4 regions of the Stutzerimonas sp. R40042 genome follow, and region 1 is predicted to be linked to each of the others. Evidence: predicted binding sites of a transcription regulator. Region 1 holds the regulator's gene; each other region holds the start of a gene.
What was found. The regulator FliA, encoded in region 1, starts transcription of late flagellar genes. The targets are predictions, from matches to a motif close to CTAAAGTTTNNNNNNNNNNNGCCGNTAA.

Region 1 (5,322 bases):
AGCTGGGAAATCTTGGTCTTGACCACGTCCATGCCGACGCCACGACCGGACACGTCGGAAATCTCGGTCTTGGTCGAGAAGCCCGGCGCGAAGATCAGGTTGTAGCACTCCAGATCGCTCAGGCGATCGGCGGCATCCTTCTCCAGCATGCCTTTCTCGACAGCCTTCGCGCGCAGGACGTTGGCATCCATGCCCTTGCCGTCATCGCTGATGATCAGCAGGATGTGGTCGCCTTCCTGCTCGGCCGACAGCACCACACGGCCGGTACGCGGTTTGCCGGCCGCCTCGCGCTCCTCGGGCATCTCGATGCCATGGTCGACGGCATTGCGCACCAGGTGCACCAGCGGGTCGGCCAGGGCTTCGACGAGGTTCTTGTCGAGGTCGGTTTCTTCGCCCACCAGTTCCAGGTTGATCTCTTTCTTCAGGCTGCGCGCCAGATCGCGTACCAGCCGCGGGAAACGGCCGAACACCTTCTTGATCGGCTGCATGCGGGTCTTCATCACCGCGCTCTGCAGGTCGGCGGTGACCACGTCGAGGTTGGAAACGGCCTTGGCCATTGCCTCGTCGCCGCTATTGGAGCCCAAGCGCACCAGACGGTTACGCACCAGCACCAGCTCGCCGACCATGTTCATGATCTCGTCCAGCCGCGCGGTATCGACGCGCACCGTGGTCTCGGCCTCGGCCGGAGCCTTCTCGGCCGCGGCTGGCGCGGCGGGCTTGCTCGCTGCGCCAGCCACCGGCTTGGCAGCAGCCGGACGAGCCGGCTCAGCCTTGGCGGGAGTCGGTTTGGTCGGTGCCTTTTCTACCGATGCAGCCGCGGCGGATTCGCTGACGCCGACCGGGCTGGCGCCGACCACTGGGGGTTCGAACTTGCCTTTGCCATGCAGCTGATCGAGCAACGCTTCGAACTCGTCATCGGTGATCTCGTCGCTTGCACCTGCCCCACTACTGGCCGTTGCAGGTTCGGCAGCCGCCGGCGTGGGCGCTGCGGTGGTTGCCGGCTCGAATTTGCCCTTGCCGTGCAGCTGATCGAGCAGTGCTTCGAACTCGTCATCGGTGATCTCGTCGCTTGCGCCTGCCCCGCTACTAGCAATCGCAGGCTCGGCAGCCGCCGGCGTGGTCGCTGCGGTGGTTGCCGGCTCGAACTTGCCCTTGCCATGCAACTGATCGAGCAACGACTCGAACTCATCATCGGTGATTTCGTCAGCCACGGTGCCTGTATCGGCGGATGCCAGCGGCTCGACAGCGGGCGGTTCGATCGCATCCAGCAGCTGCTCGAAATCGCTGTCGGCGCCTTCGCTCACAGGCTCGGCGATCGCCTGGGGCGCTGCGGCGGCAGGTGCTTCGTCGTCGGATGCAGGCTCGGCCAGACGGGCCAATGCGGCCAGCAGTTCCGGCGAGGCAGGAGTAGGTTCGACGCGTTCACGGACCTGGCTGAACATCGCGTTCACGGCGTCGAGCGCCTGCAGAACGACGTCCATCAGTTCGGAATCGACTCGACGCTCACCCTTGCGCAGGATGTCGAAGACGTTTTCGGCAATGTGGCAGCATTCCACCAGCTCATGAAGCTGAAGAAAGCCCGCACCGCCCTTGACCGTATGGAACCCGCGAAAAATCGCATTGAGCAACGCCATGTCATCGGGGCTGCTTTCCAGCTCCACGAGTTGCTCGGACAATAGTTCGAGAATCTCGCCGGCCTCTACCAGGAAGTCCTGGAGAATTTCTTCATCGGCGTCGAAGCTCATATTCACTTCCCCTAAAAGCCCAGGCTTGAAAGCAGATCATCGACATCGTCCTGGCCGGAAACGACGTCTTCACGCATATCGGCATGCATCTGCGGACCTTCACCATTGGAAGGCGATTTTTCTTGTTTTTTCTTCTCTTGCTCGGCGCGCATGGCATCACGGTCGTGCTGGATGCCAGCCACGCGGTCGACCTGCCCCGCCATCAGGACGAGATTGAGCAGATTGCTTTCAAGCTCGGTGATCAGTCGGGTGACACGCTTGATGACCTGGCCGGTCAGGTCCTGGAAATCTTGGGCCAGCATGATTTCGCTGAGGTTCTGCGACAGCTGGCTACCATCGTTCATGCTGCGCTTGAGGTACTGGTCGATGCGCTTGACCAGCCCACGGAACTGTTCAGCATCCATTTCGCGGCGCATGAATCGCTGCCAGTCGGCCGTCAGGCTCTGGGCCTCGTAGCTAACGTAGTTGACCAGCGGCGCCGATTCCTCCACCAGATCCATGGTGCGGTTGGCGGCCTTCTCGGTCATCTCCACCACATAGGACAGGCGATCGGTCGCGTCGGTGATCGGTGACGGATCGCCGCCAGTGGCACAGGTATCCATCTCGAGTTTGACGATGGCGTTGTGCAGCTCGCGGGTGAGCTTGCCGACTTCCTGATAGAGACTGTGATTACGCGCCTGGCTGAGTTCATTGAACATCTGCGTCGCTTCATCGAAGCGGCCCTGCTGCAGGCTTTCAATCAACTTAGGGGCGTTGGCCTTCAGAGTCGCTTCGAACTCTGCCAGGCTCTGATCTGCTTGCGTCATAGTGCCCTCGCGGCGTTGCTGCTTCAGCCGTTGACGCGCTCGAAGATCTTCTCGATCTTCTCCTTGAGCACCTGGGCAGTGAAAGGCTTGACCACATAGCCGTTTACGCCGGCCTGTGCCGCCTCGATGATCTGGTCGCGCTTGGCTTCGGCAGTGACCATCAGCACCGGCAGGTGCTTGAGGCGCTCGTCGGCACGCACGGTACGCAGCAGATCGATACCGCTCATGCCCGGCATGTTCCAGTCGGTGACGAGAAAGTCGAAGCTGCCGCTCTTGAGCATCGGCAGCGCGGTGGTGCCATCGTCCGCTTCGGCGGTGTTGGTGAACCCCAGGTCACGCAAGAGGTTCTTGATGATTCGTCTCATCGTCGAGAAGTCATCGACGATGAGGATTTTCATGTTCTTGTCCAAGTCGACCTCCGTAAGTCCCAAAATGCCTCAGCAAACCGAGCACGTCATACCGCAAACAATCGTCAATTGGCGCGCCATTCACCGAGGCGCGCACGCAGGCGCGCCGCACACTGGCTATGCAACTGGCTCACACGCGACTCGCTGACTCCCAGCACCTGACCGATTTCCTTCAAGTTCAGCTCTTCGTCGTAATACAACGACAGCACCAGCTTCTCGCGCTCCGGCAGGTTGGCGATGGCTTCTGCCAGCGCCAACTGGAAACGTTCGTCCTCCAGATCGCGGAAAGGCTCGGGGTGCGTGCTGCCGGCATCCTCCTGCAGCTCGCCATGCTCGCCTTCCTGCAGCAGGTCGTCGAAGCTGAACAGTCGGCTGCCGAGGGTATCGCCGAGGATGCTGTAATACTCATCGAGACTAAGCTTAAGTTCGGCCGCAACTTCATGATCTTTAGCGTCACGACCGGTTTTCGCTTCGATGGCGCGGATCGCCTCGCTGACCATGCGCGAGTTGCGATGCACCGAGCGTGGCGCCCAATCGCCCTTGCGCACCTCGTCGAGCATGGTGCCGCGGATGCGGATGCCGGCGTAGGTTTCAAAACTGGCGCCCTTGCCGGCGTCGTACTTCTTCGCTGCTTCCAGCAGTCCGATCATTCCAGCCTGGATCAGGTCGTCCACCTGCACACTCGCAGGCAGACGCGCCAGAAGGTGGTAAGCGATACGCTTGACCAACGGCGCGTACTGATCGATCAGGCGATATTGAGCATCCTTTGCCTGAGCCTTGCTGTAATACATAGCGGATCCGGCACCTGTCATTCGTGGCTTTCTGAAGCGGGACTGATGAGGCGCTCGACGAAGAATTCGAGATGGCCGCGCGGGGTAGCGGGCAACGGCCAGGTATCGATCTTCTGCGCAATGGCCTTGAAGGCCAGCGCGCATTTGGAGCGCGGATAGGCTTCATAGACGGCACGCTGCTTTTGTACCGCCTTGCGTACGGCCTCGTCGTAGGGCACGGCGCCGACATACTGCAGCGCCACATCGAGAAAACGCTCGGTGACCTTGGTCAGCTTGGCGAACAGGTTGCGACCTTCCTGGGGTGCATGCGCCATGTTGGCCAACACCCGGAAACGACTGATGCCGTAGTCACGGTTGAGCAATTTGATCAGAGCATAGGCATCGGTGATGGACGTGGGTTCATCTGTGACGACCAGCAGCACTTCCTGCGCGGCACGCACGAAGCTGACCACCGAATCACCAATACCGGCCGCGGTATCGATGATCAGCACGTCCAGCTCATCGCCCAGCTCACTGAATGCCTGGATCAGACCGGCATGCTGCAGGGACGACAGCTGTACCATGCTCTGCGTCCCGGATGCCGCGGGCACGATACGGATACCGCCGGGGCCCTGAATCAGCACATCGCGCAGATCGCACTCACCGGCGATCACATCGGCCAGGGTTCGCTTGCTGGTCAGGCCAAGCAGGACGTCGACGTTGGCCAGACCCAGGTCGGCGTCGAGCAACACCACACGCCGGCCCAGATCGGCCAGCGCCAGCGCCAGATTGACCGACACGTTGGTCTTGCCGACGCCACCCTTGCCGCCGGTCACCGCAATCACCTGTACGGGATGCATACCCATGTTCACACGCCTATATCTTGCTGGGGCCATACGGCCGGCGATGCGCCCGCATGGCACGCATCTGGTTCATTCTGGTACCGCACTCGCTTGATCATCCGGCCCGCCGTGACGAGCCGTTGTACAACCCGGCGAACATGTCCGCCATGGCCTCTTCGCTCGGCTCCTCGCCTGATTGCAGGCTTACCGCACGGCTGACCAGCTGGTGGCTACGGGGCAGATGCAGGTCATCCGGAATCCGCGGGCCATCGGCGAGGTAGGCTATCGGCAAATGCTGGCTGATCGTGAGACCGAGCACATCGCCGAGGCTGCCTGCCTCGTCCAGCTTGGTCAGGATACAACCCGCCAGGCCGCAGCGACGATAGTTGTGCCATGCCGCCTTGAGTACCTGACTCTGGCTGGTCGCCGCCAACACCAGATAGTTCTTGGATTTCACACCGCGATCCGACAGCGCTTCGAGCTGCTTGCGCAAGGTCGGATCGCTGGCCGGCAGGCCGGCGGTGTCGATCAGGATCACGCGCTTGCGGGCCAGCGGCGCCAGCGTCTTGCTCAATGGCTGGCTCGGGTCGATCTGCAGCACCGGTACGTCGAGGATACGCCCAAGCGTCTTGAGCTGCTCCTGCGCGCCGATCCGGTAGTTGTCCATGCTCGCCACGGCGATGTTCTGTGCGCCGTACTTGAGTACGTAACGGGCCGCGAGCTTGGCCAGGGTGGTGGTCTTGCCAACACCG
Region 2 (5,322 bases), 570 kb from region 1:
GGACCGAGCACCTGGTGCTGTGTGTCGGCGACTCCAATCCGCTGGAGGAGAGCTATTGCCAGCGCGTCGTCGATGGCCGCCTGCCGGAATTGATCAACGACGCCACCCAGCTGCCGGCGGCGCTGGAGCTGCCGGTTACCCGCGAACTGCCGGTCGGCGCGCACCTGAGCGTGCCGATCCGTTTCAGCGACGGTGGGGTGTACGGCACCTTCTGCTGCTTCAGCACGCAGCCGGATGGCAGCCTGAACGAGCGTGATCTAAACACGCTGCGGCTGTTCGCCGCCTTCGCCGGGCGGCTGCTGGAGACCCAGGCGAAAAGCCAGCAGAGCTGCGACAGCAAGCGCAGCCGGGTCGAGAACGTGCTGGCCGAGCGGAGCTATGCGGTGGTCTACCAGCCCATCGTGCATCTGGTGGAGAACCGCATCGTCGGCCACGAGGCGCTGGCGCGCTTCCTCGCCGACCCGCAGCGCACGCCGGACAAGTGGTTCGATGAAGCGGGCCAGGTCGGGCTGCAGAAGGAGCTGGAGATTGCCCTGATCGAGGCCGCGCTGCAGGGCTTCGACCGTCTACCGGCCGACAGCTACCTGTCGCTCAACGTCTCGCCCGAAACCATCCTGGCCGGAGCGCTCAGCGAGGTGCTAGCCCGCCAGCCACTGGACCGGCTGATGCTGGAAGTCACCGAGCATGCCCTGGTGCAGGACTACGAGCGGCTCGCCGAGGCACTGGAACCGCTGCGCCGCGAGGGCCTGCGGCTTGCCGTGGACGATGCCGGCGCCGGCTACGCGAGCTTCCGCCACATCCTCAAACTCAAGCCGGACGTGATCAAGCTCGATGCCAGCCTGATCCGTAATGTCGACAGCGATACCGGCTGCCGTGCGCTGGCCGCAGCGCTGATCCGCTTCGCCGAGGAAACCGGCTGCAAGGTGGTCGCCGAGGGGGTCGAAACGCAGGAAGAACTGGCCATGCTGCGCCGCCTGGAGGTGAACAAGGCCCAGGGTTACCTGCTCGGTCGGCCGGCACCTTTGGGCCCGCTCGCGAAGGCCAACCGAACGTAGCGCGCGTCCAGCTACTGCTGGCGCCTCGGTCTGGTTTCGCTGAACCTTTGGCGCCAGCCGGCAGTCGACTGCTAACACCGGCCGCCATCTGCGGCCTTCTCCGAGTCGACCTGCCAGGAGGTACGAGATGGACACGAAAGAGACGATTTCCGTGCTCAACGATCTGATTGAGACCTGCAAGGATGGGGAAAAGGGCTTTCTCGAGTGCGCCGAGGACCTGCGTGACCCGCAGCTCAAGAGCACCATGAACCAGCGTTCGCGTGATTGCGCCAGCGCGGCCGCCGAGCTGCAGCAGCTGGTGCGCTCGCTGGGTGGCGATCCGGAAACCAGCACCAGCATGTCGGCGGACATCCATCGCCGCTGGGTCGATCTCAAGGCGATGATCACCGGCAAGGATGACGAGGCGATTCTCAACGAGTGCGAGCGCGGTGAGGATGTGGCGGTCAAGAGCTACCGCAAAGCCTTGGAAAAAGACCTGCCGGCCGAGGTGCGCAGCGTGGTCCAGAATCAGTACCAGGGCGTTCAGCGCAACCATGATCAGGTCAAGGCACTGCGAGACGCCGCCCGCGCACGCGGCTAACGGCGCGGCACCCGTCAGGATGAACGCCAGCACTTGCTGGCGTTTTTTATGCGCGGCCGTTCAATCCGGCTCCCACGGCACCTACCTGCGCATGGCGTACTGTGGCGCCGGCGTCAGGCCGGCGTCGGCTCGGCGACTTCGCAGCCCCGCAGTACCAGGCGGATGATGGTGTCGGCGGCGGCATCGTAATCGGCCTCGTCGAGCCGGGCCTTGCCGGTGACAGTGCTAATCTGCCAGTCGAAGTCGGCGTAGGTCTGGGTCGCGGCCCAGATGCTGAAGAGCAGGTGGCTGGGGTCGATGGGGGCCATCAGACCCTGGTCGATCCAGCCCTGAATGCAGGCGATGTTATGCGCGGCCTGGGCGTTGAGCTGGGCGGTGCGCTCCGGTGACAGGTGTGGGGCGCCATGCATGATCTCGCTGGCGAACACCTTGGACGCATAGGCGTGATCGCGGGAGATGCGGATCTTGGTGCGGATGTAGGCGCGCAGCACCTCGGCCGGATGCCCGGGCTGATTGAACGGTGCCGAGGCTTCGAGCAGCGGTTCGACGATGCTCTCCAGCACCTCGCGATAGAGGTTTTCCTTGGACTTGAAGTAGTAGTAGACGTTGGGCTTCGGCAGCCCGGCGCGGGCGGCGATGTCGCTGGTCTTGGTGGCGGCGAAGCCCTTTTCCGCGAATTCCTCGCTGGCGGCTCGCAGGATCACGTCTCGGTTGCGCTCTCGAATGCTGGACATGCGGACCTGTTTGGCTGGCGCCGCCCGGCCTGGCGGCGGTTCGGCATGCTAGCACTCGCTTCTTTGCGGCCTCAACCGAGCCGCCATCCGTCGGTTCAGCCCGAGCCCAGGCTAAACGCCATCAAGTTCCCGACGGCCATGCCGCTAAATGATCTTGCGTGCGTCATAAATTGTGTACAGTAATGGCGCTTTTATGTGTCCAATAATAACGCGAGGGCCTTCCATGCAGTTCTTCAAGCGCAGCATTCAGTGGCAACTGATCCTCAGCATGGGCGCGGCACTGCTGGCGAGCCTGCTGATCGTCATCCTGGTGTATGCCTCGGCTGTCGAGCGCCTCGCCGAGCGCTACCTGCTCGGTGAAGCGTTGCCGGCCAATATCAACGCCATTCGCAACGATATCGAGCGCACCCTGGCGGCGCCCATCACCGCCACCGCCGGTATCGCCGGCAACACGCTGGTTCACGACTGGCTGATCCAGGGCGAGGATTCGCGGCAGGCCGAGGCCATCGGCCGCTACCTCAATGGCGTGAAAGCCCAGCAGAACGCGCTGACCACCTCGATCGCCGTACTCGACAGCGGCCACTATTACTCCGACGCCGGGCTGAGCCGGACCCTGTCACGCTCGGCAGACGCCGACGGCTGGTTCTACAGCCTGGTGGACGGCAGCCTCGAGCGCCGGCTGGAGCTGGACGTCGACAAGGCCACCGGCCAGCCGACCCTGTTCATCAACCAGCGCATCAGTGCTGGCGGGCGAGTACTTGGCGTGGCCGGGCTGGGTTACAGCCTGAGCGCCATGTCCGCACTGATCGCCGACTTCCGCTTTGGCGAGCGTGGCGAGGTCTATCTGGTCGGCAGCGATGGCCAGGTGAAAATCCATCCGCGCAGCGAGCACAACGGCCGCGCCGCGCTGGCCGAGTTGGCCGGCACGCAAGCTGCGCGGCAGTTGGAAGCCCAGGCCGGACAGGTGGTGCGTTTCGAGCGTAATGGCGAAACGTTTCTGGCCATGGCGCAACCGCTGGATGGGCTCGGCTGGACGCTGATCGCCGAGGTGCCCGAGGCGGAAATCTTTGCCGAGGCGCGTCGTACGCTCTGGACGACCAGCCTGATCGGTTCGGCTATCGGCCTGTTCTTTCTCGGCGTGATCGTCCTGCTGGCGCGCGGGCTTGTGCGGCCGATTCGCCAGGTCACGGCGGCGCTGGTGGAAATCGGTGGTGGCGGTGGCGATCTCACCCGCCGTCTGGACGAAAGCCGTGCCGACGAGCTCGGCGACCTGGCGCGTGGCTTCAATCGGTTCATCGGCAGCCTGCGCAGCCTTATCGGCGATGTGCTCAAGACCAGCGAACAGCTGCGCAGTGCGGTCGGTCAGGTGGCTCGGGTGGTGGACGACACCGCGGTGCGCGCCGGGCGCCAGCATGAGATGACCGACATGGTGGCGACCGCCGTGCACGAAATGGGACTCACCGTGCAGGAGATCGCGCGTAATGCCAGCAATGCGGCGCAGGCCTCCCAGGGCGCCCGCAGCGAGGCGCTCGAGGCGCGCCAAGTGGTCGGCGAGTCGATCGGGCATATCGAGCGGATGTCGGGCGACATCGGCCAGGCCGCCGGCTCGGTGACCGATCTGGCGCAGCAGGTGGCCTCCATCGATCAGGTGCTGGCGGTGATCCGCAGCATTTCCGAACAGACCAATCTGCTGGCCCTTAACGCCGCCATCGAGGCCGCCCGCGCCGGCGACATGGGCCGTGGCTTCGCCGTGGTCGCCGATGAGGTGCGCACCCTGGCCAGCCGCACCCAGGCCTCGACCGACGAGATCCAGCAGATGATCGGGCGGCTGAAGAACGGTGCCGAAACCGCCGTCAGCGCGATGCATGCCGGGCAGGCTGCAACGGGTACCGGCGTGCAGGCCAGTCAGCGCACTGGCGAGTCCCTGCAGGCGATCACCGCCCAGGTGGAAGCCATCAGCGACATGAACACCCAGGTCGCCGCCGCGACCGAGGAGCAGAGCAGCGTCACCGAGGAGATTACCCACAACGTGCAGGGTATCGCCGATCTGGCCCAGGCCACCGCCCAGGACGTGCAGGGCTGCCGGGCCGACTGCCAGACGCTGTCGAAACTGGCCGAGGATCTTGGCCGCCAGATGGGCAGCTTCCGCTTGTAGGCGACGGAGCCGCGGAAACAAAAAGGGCGCCTCTCGGCGCCCCTTTTATTGCTCGACCTTTAGAAGTGCGCCTTGACGATGGCACTGAAGGTGTTCTGGTCGGTCTTGCCGACGAAGTTGTCGCTTACGAAACCGCCATCCTTGATGCCGTACTTGTTGGTCCAGTAGTCGTATTCGATACCGACGTACAGCTGCTTCTCGCCCCAGTTCAGCGCCTTGCCCAGGTCGTACTTGATCTGCGGGTTGAAGTGGAAGTTGGCGTGGTATTCCTCGCCGCGGGAGTTGCGGTCGTTGTCCACCACCCAGTCGATGAAACCGTCGATGAGGATGTCGGAATTGCCCACCGGCAGGGTGTAGCCCCACACCGGGGTGATCTGCCAGACGCCATCGCCCACGCGGTCGCCGTCGGTGTCGCGGTGATAGATGTTGACGGAGAAGTAGTCGAAGCCGGGGACGGCCAAGTCGAAGCCCGGGCCGATCATGTAGGTCTCCACATCGCCTTCGCCGAACTCGTAGGTCATGGCGACCAGCACGTCCTTGATCGGGCCGAAGCTCAGGTCCTGCTGAAGGATCTTGCCGAACGACAGGCGCGGCGAGAATTCGCCGTAGAAGGTGCTGTCGTCGCGGCCGTTGTCGTTGCCCTTGCCGTTGTAGTGGATCGAGTCGACGAAGAAGAAGGTATCGCCGTATTTCCAGCCGTTGGCGTGCTCGAAGGTGACGGTCTGCTGGATCGGCGAATCGATCTTGTAATCCTTGCCGTACAGGTAGGTCAGGCTGTTGCTGTGCCAGTAGAGCAGT
Region 3 (5,322 bases), 900 kb from region 1:
TGCGCGGTGGCAAGGGCAAGCTGAAATTCAAGCTGGACCGCAGCCTTTCCAACCTTCCCGATGTCGATGATTCCACCGAGCTGTTAGGGCCGGCTCGCGTGGTGGATCGTGAGCATGAGCCTTCGCTGGACGAAGCCGACATGCCGCCGGTGAGCGCCCGCCAGTCTGGTCGCGACGCGGGCAAGAAGCGCCGGCATAGCGAGCCTTACCAGGGCGATCTGCAACTGAGCACTGACGAGCCGGTGCCGACCCTGCTGGATCCGGTCGTCGGCGACGCGGACGATGTCGAGGCGCAGCCGGCGAAAGAGCAGGCACCGGTGGAAGAAGTGCTGGTCATCAACGTCATCTGCCGCGATCCGCACGGCTTCCGTGGCCCGGCATTGCTGCAGAACATCCTGGAAAGCGGCCTGCGCTTCGGTGAGATGGACATCTTCCACCGCCACGAAAGCATGGCCGGGAATGGTGAGGTGCTGTTCTCCATGGCCAATGCAGTCAAGCCCGGCACCTTCGATCTGGACGATATCGATCATTTCACCACACCGGCCGTGAGCTTCTTCCTCGGATTGCCGGGGCCGCGTCATCCCAAGCAGGCCTTCGATGTCATGGTCGCCGCGGCGCGCAAGCTGTCCCAGGAGCTCAACGGTGAGCTGAAGGACGACCAGCGCAGTGTGCTGACCGCCCAGACCATCGAACACTACCGCCAGCGCATCGTCGAGTTCGAACGCCGACAGATGACCATCAAGCAACGCTGATAATTCACAGCACCGGGCCTCGCGCCCGGTGTTGCGTTTGATTGGGCAGACTCGCTTTCACTGGCCTGCCGCCTCGCTCTGCAGACTGTCGTAGGGTGGGCTTCAGCCCACCGGCACTTCGCTTCAGCGCGTCGTCACGCAACGCTGCCTGCCCAGTCCGACCCCAGCCAACAGAACCTGCAGACCTGCCTTCGGACTCGCATTCGGCTAGAATCCGACGCCTTCCATATCAACCAAGGCGCGCTGATGCGGTCTGAATCAGCACAGCCCCAGTCACGGCTCCGTCCCTATGCCTTCCGCCCAAACCGCCGCCGAGCGAATTGCCGAACTGCGCAGCGAAATCGACGCCCACAACTACCGCTACTACGTGCTCGACGAACCCAGCGTTCCCGATGCCGAGTACGACCGTCTGTTCAATGAGCTCAAGGCGCTCGAGGCGGAGCACCCGGAGCTGGTGACACCCGAGTCGCCAACCCAGCGGGTCGGCGGAGCGGCGCTGGCGGCGTTCGGTCAGGTGCGCTACGAAGTGCCGATGCTGAGTCTGGGCAATGCCTTCGAGGAGCAGGATCTGCTCGATTTCGACCGCCGCGTGCGCGAAGGGCTGGATTTGCCGGCAGGTGACCTGTTCGGCGATGGCGCTGTAGTCGAGTACAGCTGCGAACCCAAACTGGATGGTCTGGCGGTCAGCCTGCTTTATGAGAACGGCCATCTGGTGCGCGGCGCCACCCGCGGCGATGGCAGCACGGGTGAGGACATCAGCGCCAATGTGCGCACCGTTCGCAACATCCCGCTCAAGCTGCATGGCAGTGGCTGGCCGGCGGTGCTCGAGGTGCGCGGCGAAATCTACATGCCCAAGGCGGGGTTTGAAGCGCTGAATGCGCGGCAGCTGGAAAGCGGCGGCAAAACCTTCGCCAATCCCCGTAACGCCGCTGCTGGAAGCCTGCGTCAGCTGGATTCGAAGATCACTGCCAGCCGTCCGCTGGAACTTTGTGCCTACGGCGTAGGGCGCAGCGATGGCGAGCTGCCGGGTACGCACATCGGTATTCTCCAGGCGCTGAAAAGCTGGGGCCTGCCCATCAGCCGTGAGCTGAAACTGGCCAGGGGCGTCGCCGAATGCCGCGCCTATTACGACGCCATCGGTGAAAAGCGCGACGCGCTGCCGTATGAGATCGACGGTGTGGTGTTCAAGGTCAACGCGGTCGCGCAGCAGCGTGAGCTGGGCTTCCGGGCGCGCGAGCCGCGCTGGGCCATCGCCCACAAGTTTCCCGCGCGGGAGGAAATCACCGAACTGCTCGATGTGGAATTCCAGGTCGGCCGTACCGGCGCGATCACCCCGGTCGCCCGGTTGAAGCCGGTGCAGGTGGCGGGCGTTACGGTTTCCAACGCGACGCTGCACAACATGGACGAAGTGGCGCGCCTGGGCGTGATGATCGGCGATACGGTGATCGTGCGCCGTGCAGGCGATGTGATTCCCCAGATCCTTGGCGTAATCGCCGAACGCCGCCCGGTCGGCGCGCGCGCCGTGCATGTGCCGGAGCAGTGCCCGGTGTGCGGTTCTGCCGTGGAGCGTACCCAGCTGATCAAGCGCAGCAAGGGGCGTGAGTCGGTGAGCGAAGGCTCGATCTACCGTTGCGTCGGCCGGCTGGCCTGTCAGGCGCAGCTTAAGCAGGCGATCATCCATTTCGTCTCGCGTCGTGCGATGGATATCGACGGCCTGGGTGACAAGATCGTCGAGCAGCTGGTCGACAGGGGGTTGGTCAAATCGCCGGCGGATCTCTACTGCCTGACCCATGAGCAGGTCATCGATCTGGAAGGTTTCGCCGAAATTTCCACGCGCAACCTGCTCAACGCCATCGATGCCAGCCGCAAACCGAGCCTCGCAAGGTTCGTCTACGCCCTCGGCATACCAGACGTCGGTGAAGAAACCGCCAAATTGCTGGCACGCGCGCTGGGTTCCCTGGAGCGAATCAGCCGGGCATTGCCGGACGTGCTCGTCTACCTGCCTGACGTGGGGCTCGAAGTCGCTCATGAAATCCATAGCTTCTTCGAGGACGAACACAACCGCACGGTCATCGCGCTGCTGCGCGAGCGCGGCGTCGAACCACAGGAGGAGGGCGATGTACATCCCGAGTTCGCCGCCTGCGCGACACTGGCTGACCTGCTCGACCGGCTCAACATTCCTCATATCGCCCGCACCGGTGCCCAGCGGCTGACAGAGCGTTTCGGCACGCTCGAAGCAATCATCGCCGCCGACTGGCTCGATCTGCGTCAGGTTGAACGGCTGAACGAAAAGGCCGCGCGCTCCCTGCGCGACTACTTCGACAAACCCGAGAGCGCCGAACGCGCCCGCGCTATCGAAGCCCAGCTGCGGGAGTTCGGTATGCACTGGGAGAGCGAGAGGAAGTCTGCGGAAGGCCTGCCGCTGGCCGGGCAGACCTGGGTACTTACCGGCACGCTGGAAACCATGAGTCGTGATGAAGGCAAGGCGCGGCTGGAGGCTTTGGGGGCAAAGGTCGCCGGGTCCGTATCCGCCAAAACAAACTGCGTAGTGGCGGGCCCAGGCGCGGGGTCGAAGCTCACCAAAGCCAACGAACTCGGCGTGACGGTGCTCGACGAAGCGCAATTCCTCGAGCATCTCGCACAGCTTGGTTCATAGCACGTCAGCAACGCCTCATCCCAGCGAGCTTCGCTGTCATACCCGCTCCCCAAATGTTTCACCGAATTGGTGGGAGCGGCCTTCGGCGGGAATGCGTTAGCAAAGCTCGCCAGCAGTGAGCGAGCCCCTTTGACTCCAGGTCAGGGAACAGCTGCAGCTTTCCCCTAAAGTTTTCCTCGCCTCACCCGAAAAGCTAGTCAAGCAAGTCCGCAGTATGGATGTGCTGGCGTAGCGTTGGAGCGGTACCGGGCTCACGAAAAAGTTCGAATCTGCCCTAAAGCCAACCCAAACGGCGCCGATAAGCTAATCGAATGCGAACTCAATGGGTGCCTGGGCACAAGCCGGCCCGGAGTCGCAAGCTCAGGCAACCAAAGTAACTAGCGCCCTTGGAGGCAAACACCATGGCTCTTACCGTCAATACCAACATTGCTTCGCTGAATACTCAGCGCAACCTCAGCAACTCTTCCAATGCGCTGGCCACCTCCATGCAGCGCCTGTCCACCGGTAGCCGCATCAACAGCGCTAAGGACGACGCCGCTGGTCTGCAGATTTCCAACCGCCTGACCAGTCAGATCAGCGGCTTGGGAGTTGCCGTTCGTAACGCCAACGATGGAATCTCCTTGGCACAAACTGCAGAAGGGGCACTGCAGCAGTCAACAAACATTCTCCAGCGCATGCGTGACCTTTCGCTGCAGTCAGCTAATGGAAGTAATGATGGGTCAGATCGAGCATCCCTTCAGAAGGAAGTAGCTCAGCTGCAGTCTGAGCTAACCAGGATTGCGGACACGACTACGTTCGGTGGGCGCAAGTTGTTGGACGGTACCTTTGGAACGAGCTCCTTTCAGGTCGGCTCGAATGCAAATGAAACTATTAACGTGGCCTTGAAAGGAGCGTCTGCTAACTCGCTGGGCACGAATTTCAACGACCTTACGGGTGCGGCAGCAGGCGATATCGGCACGGTCTCTGCAGCCAATGCGGTCGCTGCTACGGCGCTGAACATTACGGGGCCTCAGGGCAGTAATGCCGCAGCAATTAACGTTGGGGCAGGGGCGTCTGCAAAGGCCACAGCCGCAGCCATTAATGCTGAAACCGGTAATACCGGTGTTGCTGCAGACGCGCGCACAGGGTTGCAGCTTTCTACGCTGTCAGGAGCTGCCACTTACACCTTTAATTTGCAGGGTGCAAACTCCAGCGCTGTAGCTATCACAGCGACTGCAACCTCAGCGACCGATTTTGCCGACTTTGCTGATAAGATTAACGCGGTTAGTAGTAGCACTGGGATCGTCGCTGTGGCCGACTCGTCTGGTAAGCTTCAACTGATAAGCGAAGCTGGCGATGATATTAAGATTACTAACTTCGCTGGCAACGCTACTGGCGACCAGTCGGTAGTAGCTACCGCGCTCGATTATGAAGGTAAAGCTACGACTAGTACATTCACTATCACCGAGACTAGTGCTGCAGCTGCTACTGCGGTTGGTGTTGTTCGCACTACTAGTTCTGGGGCGTTCTCGATTACCGCTGATACAGCTGATGTTACTGGTGCTATTGGCACCGAAACCTCGGCGTTGAAAGCGATTTCTAGCGTAAACATTAGTACCCAAGGCGGTGCCCAATCTGCTATCGCCATTATCGACTCGGCATTAGCCAGTATTGATAGCCAGCGCGCAGATTTGGGTGCGGTGCAGAATCGCTTCGACAATACCATCGCTAACCTACAGAGCATCTCCGAGAACGTTTCCGCTGCCCGCGGCCGCATCCAGGACACCGACTTCGCTGCCGAAACTGCAAATCTGAGCAAGAACCAGATTCTGCAACAAGCCGGTACCGCGATCCTGGCTCAGGCCAAGCAGCTGCCGCAGGCCGTTCTCAGCTTGCTGCAGTAAGCGAGGCTTACCGATGGGGTGGTTAATCCAC
Region 4 (5,322 bases), 1.4 Mb from region 1:
GCGATTATCTCGGAATTCATGCTGCGATGATGATTGCGCGCCACTTCAGCGATGCGTTCGCGCATACCGTCGGGAAGTCGTACGACGAATTTGTCAGCCGTGCGGCTGGAATAAACTGCCTGTTTCATAGGGCGCATAATTAACCGGTTAGTCAGGTGGGCGTGCTGGCGTATTGCCGGGGTAGTCACCGGTCTGACAACCACCAGTACCTTGCTGTTCCGTCTGCCGGTAAAAATTATGGAGACGGCTTCATGGCGCCAATTGTACGACGAACGGGGGATTAGTAAAGACCTTGTGCTGTCAAAGTGCCTTTACTGTGATGCAGTGCCTCATCGGTGCTGCGGTTAGCGTAATACCGGGTCGAACTTGACCCTGCGGCCGATGATCGCGGTGATGAGAAAGAGCAAACCGAAGACGCCTAGGCCGGCTTTCAGCGTCGTGCTCGAGATAGCCGTGCTTTCTGGAAACAGGTATGCGCCGCAGGCACAGGCGATCGTTAGCACCAGGCAAGTCAGTGCGGATTTAGACATGAAAGACCCCTCTCTTTTTTTGCGGAACCTAGCTGGCGTTTACCAATCACTAGAAGACCCAGCGTTGCGGTTGCGCAGGGATGGCTGTTTCCGTGGCGCTGAGCGTCGTCGCCTGTGCGCTGGGGACGGTGCCTGAGTACTGCAGAGATAGCCGAGATGTCGGCTCGTAGGTCACCTGTGAAAGCTCGGCTGGTGGGAGTTGCAAGGCGGTCAGAGCTGCGAATGCGAATCCTGCACCAAGAAGAAAGGCCGGCTTGATCATGAGCGTTATCCTTCGCGTCACGTTGAGTGTGCCTTACTCTTTGCAGCTGTCATGCCAAAGTTTAACGATAAAAAAGTATTTAAAAATCAATAACTTAAGTGTTTTGTTATGCTGGTCTGGATTGCGCTTTGCACGGGGCGCAGTTGAGGTCCATGCAAAATGCAATGCACGGTTCTCTGGAGCTGGTGCCGATGGTTTGTCGAGTATGGGCACGCACTGCGTGGGGCATGACAAAAGGCCCTGGTGTCGATAAGATGCCGCCCGCGTGATCCGGTCCCAGTAGCTCAATTGGATAGAGCATCCCCCTCCTAAGGGGAAGGTTGTGAGTTCGAACCTCGCCTGGGACGCCATAGCGCCCTGTTCGCCGGCAGGGTGTGAGGGCAGCGAGCTCCTGCCATATGAAGGGCGGCGTTAGCCGAATGGCGTAGCGTTATCGCGGCGAGCGTCGCGCTGCAGTTGGTAGACGAGACGTTCTATCTGGCGCTGTGTCTGCCCGCTGAGGCGATGGAAGCGAAAGCCGCACAACGATATGTCCCGCTTCTCATCGATTACGAGATGGCGAAGCTCGACATCGCTCTGGATCTGTCCGATCGGCAGCTTGGCTACCAGTTCGTATACCTGGCCAGTCTGTAGGTTGCCCTGGTGGTTGCCCTTGATGCTGAGCTTGCACCCTGTGGCCGAAATATCGAGTAGTCGCCCTTCCAGCGCCGTGCGCACCGAAGCGCCGCCAAGCTGCGCGGCCACCGCGGTTTCGTTGAGCTGTGCGCGATATGCATTGCGCCGCTGGTGGTAGGTCAGTTCTGCCGGGGTTGGGATCCAGTAGCAGCGAGCACCGTCAATTTCGCCTAGATGAACCTCTCGGTCGCTCGTCCAAGAGATTTTGGCGCCTTCGTAGAAGCCTTCGATGTTGATTGGCTCGCCCTGAAGCAGTAGGCGCTCGCCGTCATTGGGGATCAGCTCATCCAGTGCGATCCATCCGGTTTCCCGGTTCATCTGCACCAGAAAGCTCTGATAGCGCTGATTGCGCTCATGGAACCGAAGGGTCAGCGCGATGTTGTTATCGAGAAGCGGACGCAGGTTGGCATAAATCTCCAGTGGTGCGGTCAGCAGCTTGGGAGGTTGTGGGCCGTCTTCGTCCAGAAATAGGCTAGACACGGTCCTGTGCTCTCCGGTGCGTTGTGCTCACCATCGTGTTGCGTCCTTACTTGTTGCTCTTGTTCGTTCAGGCCTGGCTCAGTGGCCGCTGCTGCTTGTTTTTCGCTGCGCTTCCGCGATTGTCATAGAGGCTGGGAGTGTCGTCCTTGCCTTGCAGGATCTTCAGTATTTCACCCAGCGTGCTCTGATTGGCTCGTATCAGGCGGCCGTTACGCTCGTTCGCAGAGCGACAGCGTTCGAGTTCAGTTTCGAGAAGCTTGGCCTTTTCGATCAGGGCTTCGCCTTGCTCGATCCGACTCGCCGCGATTTCCAGGCCTGCTCTGTCGGGGCTCAGTCGCTGGTCGACAAGCCATTGGCTGCGTTGAGCACTGTGCTGGCCAAGCAAGGCGAGCAGGGGCTGCTTCTTGCTCAGTGTGGCTTCCAGTTCGACCAGATTGCGATCACCCAGCGCTGCAAACTCCTGATCAATAAGCTCAAGGAGTTGGCGGGCTATGCCGATATCGTCGGTCAGTTGCTCAAGTACTGCAGCGTCATGCATGTCGGAACTCGGGGCGGATTCGTATGAAAAATGGGCCCGGGCTTAGCGTTGCGTTTCGAACGCCAGGAGCTTGGCTGCCACGCGTGCACTGTCGACCTGGTAGGAGCCATCGGCAATCGCTTGCCTGAGTTTGGCCACACGCTCCTGATCGACCGCAGGCTGATCGTTCAATTTGTCGGCCGCTTGCTGCAGGCGCTGAGCTTCGGGGCTCAGTTGCACGGTATCACCGGCAGTGTTGGTGCCAGCGGTTTTGCTTGCCTCGCCGGTCGTCTCCTGTTGCGGAGCGGCCGCGCGCTCGTTGCTTTGCACACTGTTACGCCCGGTAGGGGCATTCAGTGGGCTGTTGGGTCGATTGAAGTCGATGACCATGATGCAAACCTCGAAGGAATCAGGACGCTTGCCATGTGTTCGGCAACAATGGACAGAACTTTAGCGTTTTTTTCTCTGGGGCACACGGAAAAGCTACCTGCCGCGGCCTCATCTACATCGCAACTTCGACCTGACCGGGTGCGACTACCCGAGCCTTTACCGTGCGGCCGGAACGGCGGTTCTTTACCGGAATCTGTTTGCCCGGAACACCGTCAGCCATGGCTTCACCGGGCATGCGCACGCTGATCGTGCCGGATCTCGCCGTGATGACGACATGGTCGCCCTTGCGCACGGCCTTCGCCAGCTCAATCTGGTTGGGTGCGATCACCTGGTCGGGCTGCACCGGCCGAGTTAGCTTGGTGCCCAGCACTTCATCGAGCCGGGTCAGATAGCCCTGGCTAAGGTTCGAGACGTCTCGCTCCGCGATGCTGACGTCGCTTTCGCTCAGTACCGTATCCCGCAGCAGTGATTTGCTGGCCACGATGACATGCCGATACAGTCTTACCTGTGCCGGGACGAAAACCGACCACGGACTGCTGCCCTGGCAGCTTACCCGCACGGTGACGCGGCCGATGGGGGCGCTCGTACTGGTCAGGCTTGCTGTCAGTGGCTGATCGCACTGGTTTAGTCGCAGGCGCGGGTCGAGTCGGCTCACCTCGACTTCATGGCGCGCCTGGATGTCAGTGCGGCTTAAATAGTCGACCACTGAACCCTCAAGAAACTGTTCAGTCACGTCGATAAGCTGTTTGGAATGTGACATGGTTGACGCATGGGCAAGCTGCCCTATCGCGCACAGCGCAACGAGCACCGCTGCGCTTTTTCGCAGTATCTGGCTATCGCGCCGGAAAATGGTCATATGGACGTTCATATCCCAAACAAAGCAAGGGGCGTGCCGTCACTTTAAGGTCGCCAGCCCCGATAATCTGCACGCAGAGAGGAAGACTGGCATGGCCGGTGTATTGGATTCGGTTAACCAGCGTACCCAGTTGGTGGGTCAGAATCGCCTTGAGTTGCTGCTGTTTCGCCTGGAGGGCGAGCAGTTGTATGGGATCAACGTGTTCAAGGTCCGAGAGGTGCTGCAGTGTCCTCGGTTGACCGTCATGCCCAAGTGTGGACGGGTGGTGCGCGGCGTGGCGAGCATTCGCGGTAGTACCTTGCCGATACTCGATCTGTCTCTCGCTACCGGCAAATCCGCGCTGATGGACGTGCAAAATTCCTTTGCGGTGATTACCGAGTACAACAACCGCACGCTCGGGTTTCTGGTGCGTTCGGTCGAGCGAATCGTCAACCTGAACTGGGAGGCCATCTTGCCTCCACCCAAGGGCGCGGGGCGAAATCACTACCTGACTGCCGTTACGCACATCGACAACAAACTGGTCGAAATCATCGACGTGGAAAAGGTACTGGCCGAGGTGGCGCCGACCTCTGAGGAGATTTCGCCTAATGTCGTGGATGAGGATACCCGGAATAAGGCGCTCTCCTGCCGCGTTCTGATCGTCGATGACTCGTCGGTGGCGCGTAAGCAGATCACGCGATGCCTGGAGAACCTTGGGGTCGAAGTCATCAAGTTGAACGACGGGCGCGAGGCCCTCAATTATCTGAAGCGGATGGCGGATGAGGGCAAGAACCCAGCTGAAGAATTCCTAATGATGATTTCCGATATTGAAATGCCGGAAATGGATGGCTATACCCTGACTACCGAGGTGCGGCACGATCCGCGCATGCACGGTATGCATATACTGCTGCATACTTCGCTTTCCGGTGTGTTCAACCAGAACATGGTGAAGCGGGCGGGCGCGGATGACTTTCTCGCCAAGTTCCAGCCTGACGATCTTGCAGCCCGGGTGGCTGATCGGATCAGGCAGGCGGATGCAAACTGAGGCTGGGTCCTCTACATGATGGTGAGGCTTTATTGGTGTCAGTCGATCTGGATTTCGAGCAGTTCCGGGTATTCCTTGAAAAGACGTGCGGCATCCTGCTGGGCAGCAACAAGCAGTATTTGGTGTCCAGTCGCCTGAACAAGCTGATGGAGCAGCAGGGCATCAAGACGCTTGGTGACCTGGTCAGGAAGATTCAGGCGCAGCCGCGCAGCGGGCTGCGCGAGTTGGTGGTCGATGCGATGACGACCAACGAAACGCTATGGTTCCGCGATACCTATCCGTTCGAAGTGCTCAAGTCACGGGTTTTGCCCGAAATGTTGAAAGGCGCGTCCGGCCAGCGGCTGCGAATCTGGTCCGCCGCATGCTCCTCGGGGCAGGAGCCGTATTCGCTGTCCATGGCCATCGACGAGTATGAGCGCGGCAATCCGAGCCAGCCAAAAACTGGGGTGCAGATCGTTGCGACCGAACTGTCCGGTGCCATGCTTGCTGCCTGTAAGGCTGCCGAATATGACAGCCTTGCAATTGCCCGGGGCCTATCGAGCGAGCGTCTGCAGCGATATTTCGATGTCAAGGCGCCGGGCCGTTGGG

Region 2: the regulator FliA is predicted to act here: its motif matches at 2,490-2,517, upstream of OUY36_RS16605 (methyl-accepting chemotaxis protein).
Region 3: the regulator FliA is predicted to act here: its motif matches at 3,573-3,600, upstream of OUY36_RS09760 (flagellin).
Region 4: the regulator FliA is predicted to act here: its motif matches at 2,891-2,918, upstream of flgM (flagellar biosynthesis anti-sigma factor FlgM).

The regions. Positions count from the first base shown of each region.
Region 1 is NZ_CP113258.1:2,931,485-2,936,806, forward strand. Features, by position in the region: gene OUY36_RS13775 (chemotaxis protein CheA) at 1-1,745, opposite strand, end outside; gene OUY36_RS13780 (protein phosphatase CheZ) at 1,757-2,551, opposite strand; gene OUY36_RS13785 (chemotaxis response regulator CheY) at 2,575-2,949, opposite strand; gene fliA (RNA polymerase sigma factor FliA) at 3,024-3,749, opposite strand; gene fleN (flagellar synthesis regulator FleN) at 3,767-4,594, opposite strand; gene flhF (flagellar biosynthesis protein FlhF) at 4,686-5,322, opposite strand, start outside.
Region 2 is NZ_CP113258.1:3,503,024-3,508,345, reverse strand. Features, by position in the region: gene OUY36_RS16620 (sensor domain-containing phosphodiesterase) at 1-1,055, shown strand, start outside; gene OUY36_RS16615 (PA2169 family four-helix-bundle protein) at 1,183-1,635, shown strand; gene OUY36_RS16610 (TetR/AcrR family transcriptional regulator) at 1,749-2,369, opposite strand; gene OUY36_RS16605 (methyl-accepting chemotaxis protein) at 2,593-4,524, shown strand; gene OUY36_RS16600 (outer membrane protein OmpK) at 4,584-5,322, opposite strand, start outside.
Region 3 is NZ_CP113258.1:2,035,422-2,040,743, forward strand. Features, by position in the region: gene zipA (cell division protein ZipA) at 1-752, shown strand, start outside; gene ligA (NAD-dependent DNA ligase LigA) at 1,042-3,408, shown strand; gene OUY36_RS09760 (flagellin) at 3,810-5,291, shown strand.
Region 4 is NZ_CP113258.1:1,498,385-1,503,706, forward strand. Features, by position in the region: gene OUY36_RS07145 (Arc family DNA-binding protein) at 1-137, opposite strand, end outside; gene OUY36_RS07150 (PA3371 family protein) at 345-530, opposite strand; gene OUY36_RS07155 (hypothetical protein) at 580-792, opposite strand; tRNA gene OUY36_RS07160 (tRNA-Arg) at 1,066-1,142, shown strand; gene OUY36_RS07165 (flagellar brake protein) at 1,204-1,947, opposite strand; gene OUY36_RS07170 (flagella synthesis protein FlgN) at 2,015-2,485, opposite strand; gene flgM (flagellar biosynthesis anti-sigma factor FlgM) at 2,528-2,854, opposite strand; gene flgA (flagellar basal body P-ring formation chaperone FlgA) at 2,967-3,710, opposite strand; gene OUY36_RS07185 (chemotaxis protein CheV) at 3,802-4,734, shown strand; gene cheR (protein-glutamate O-methyltransferase CheR) at 4,767-5,322, shown strand, end outside.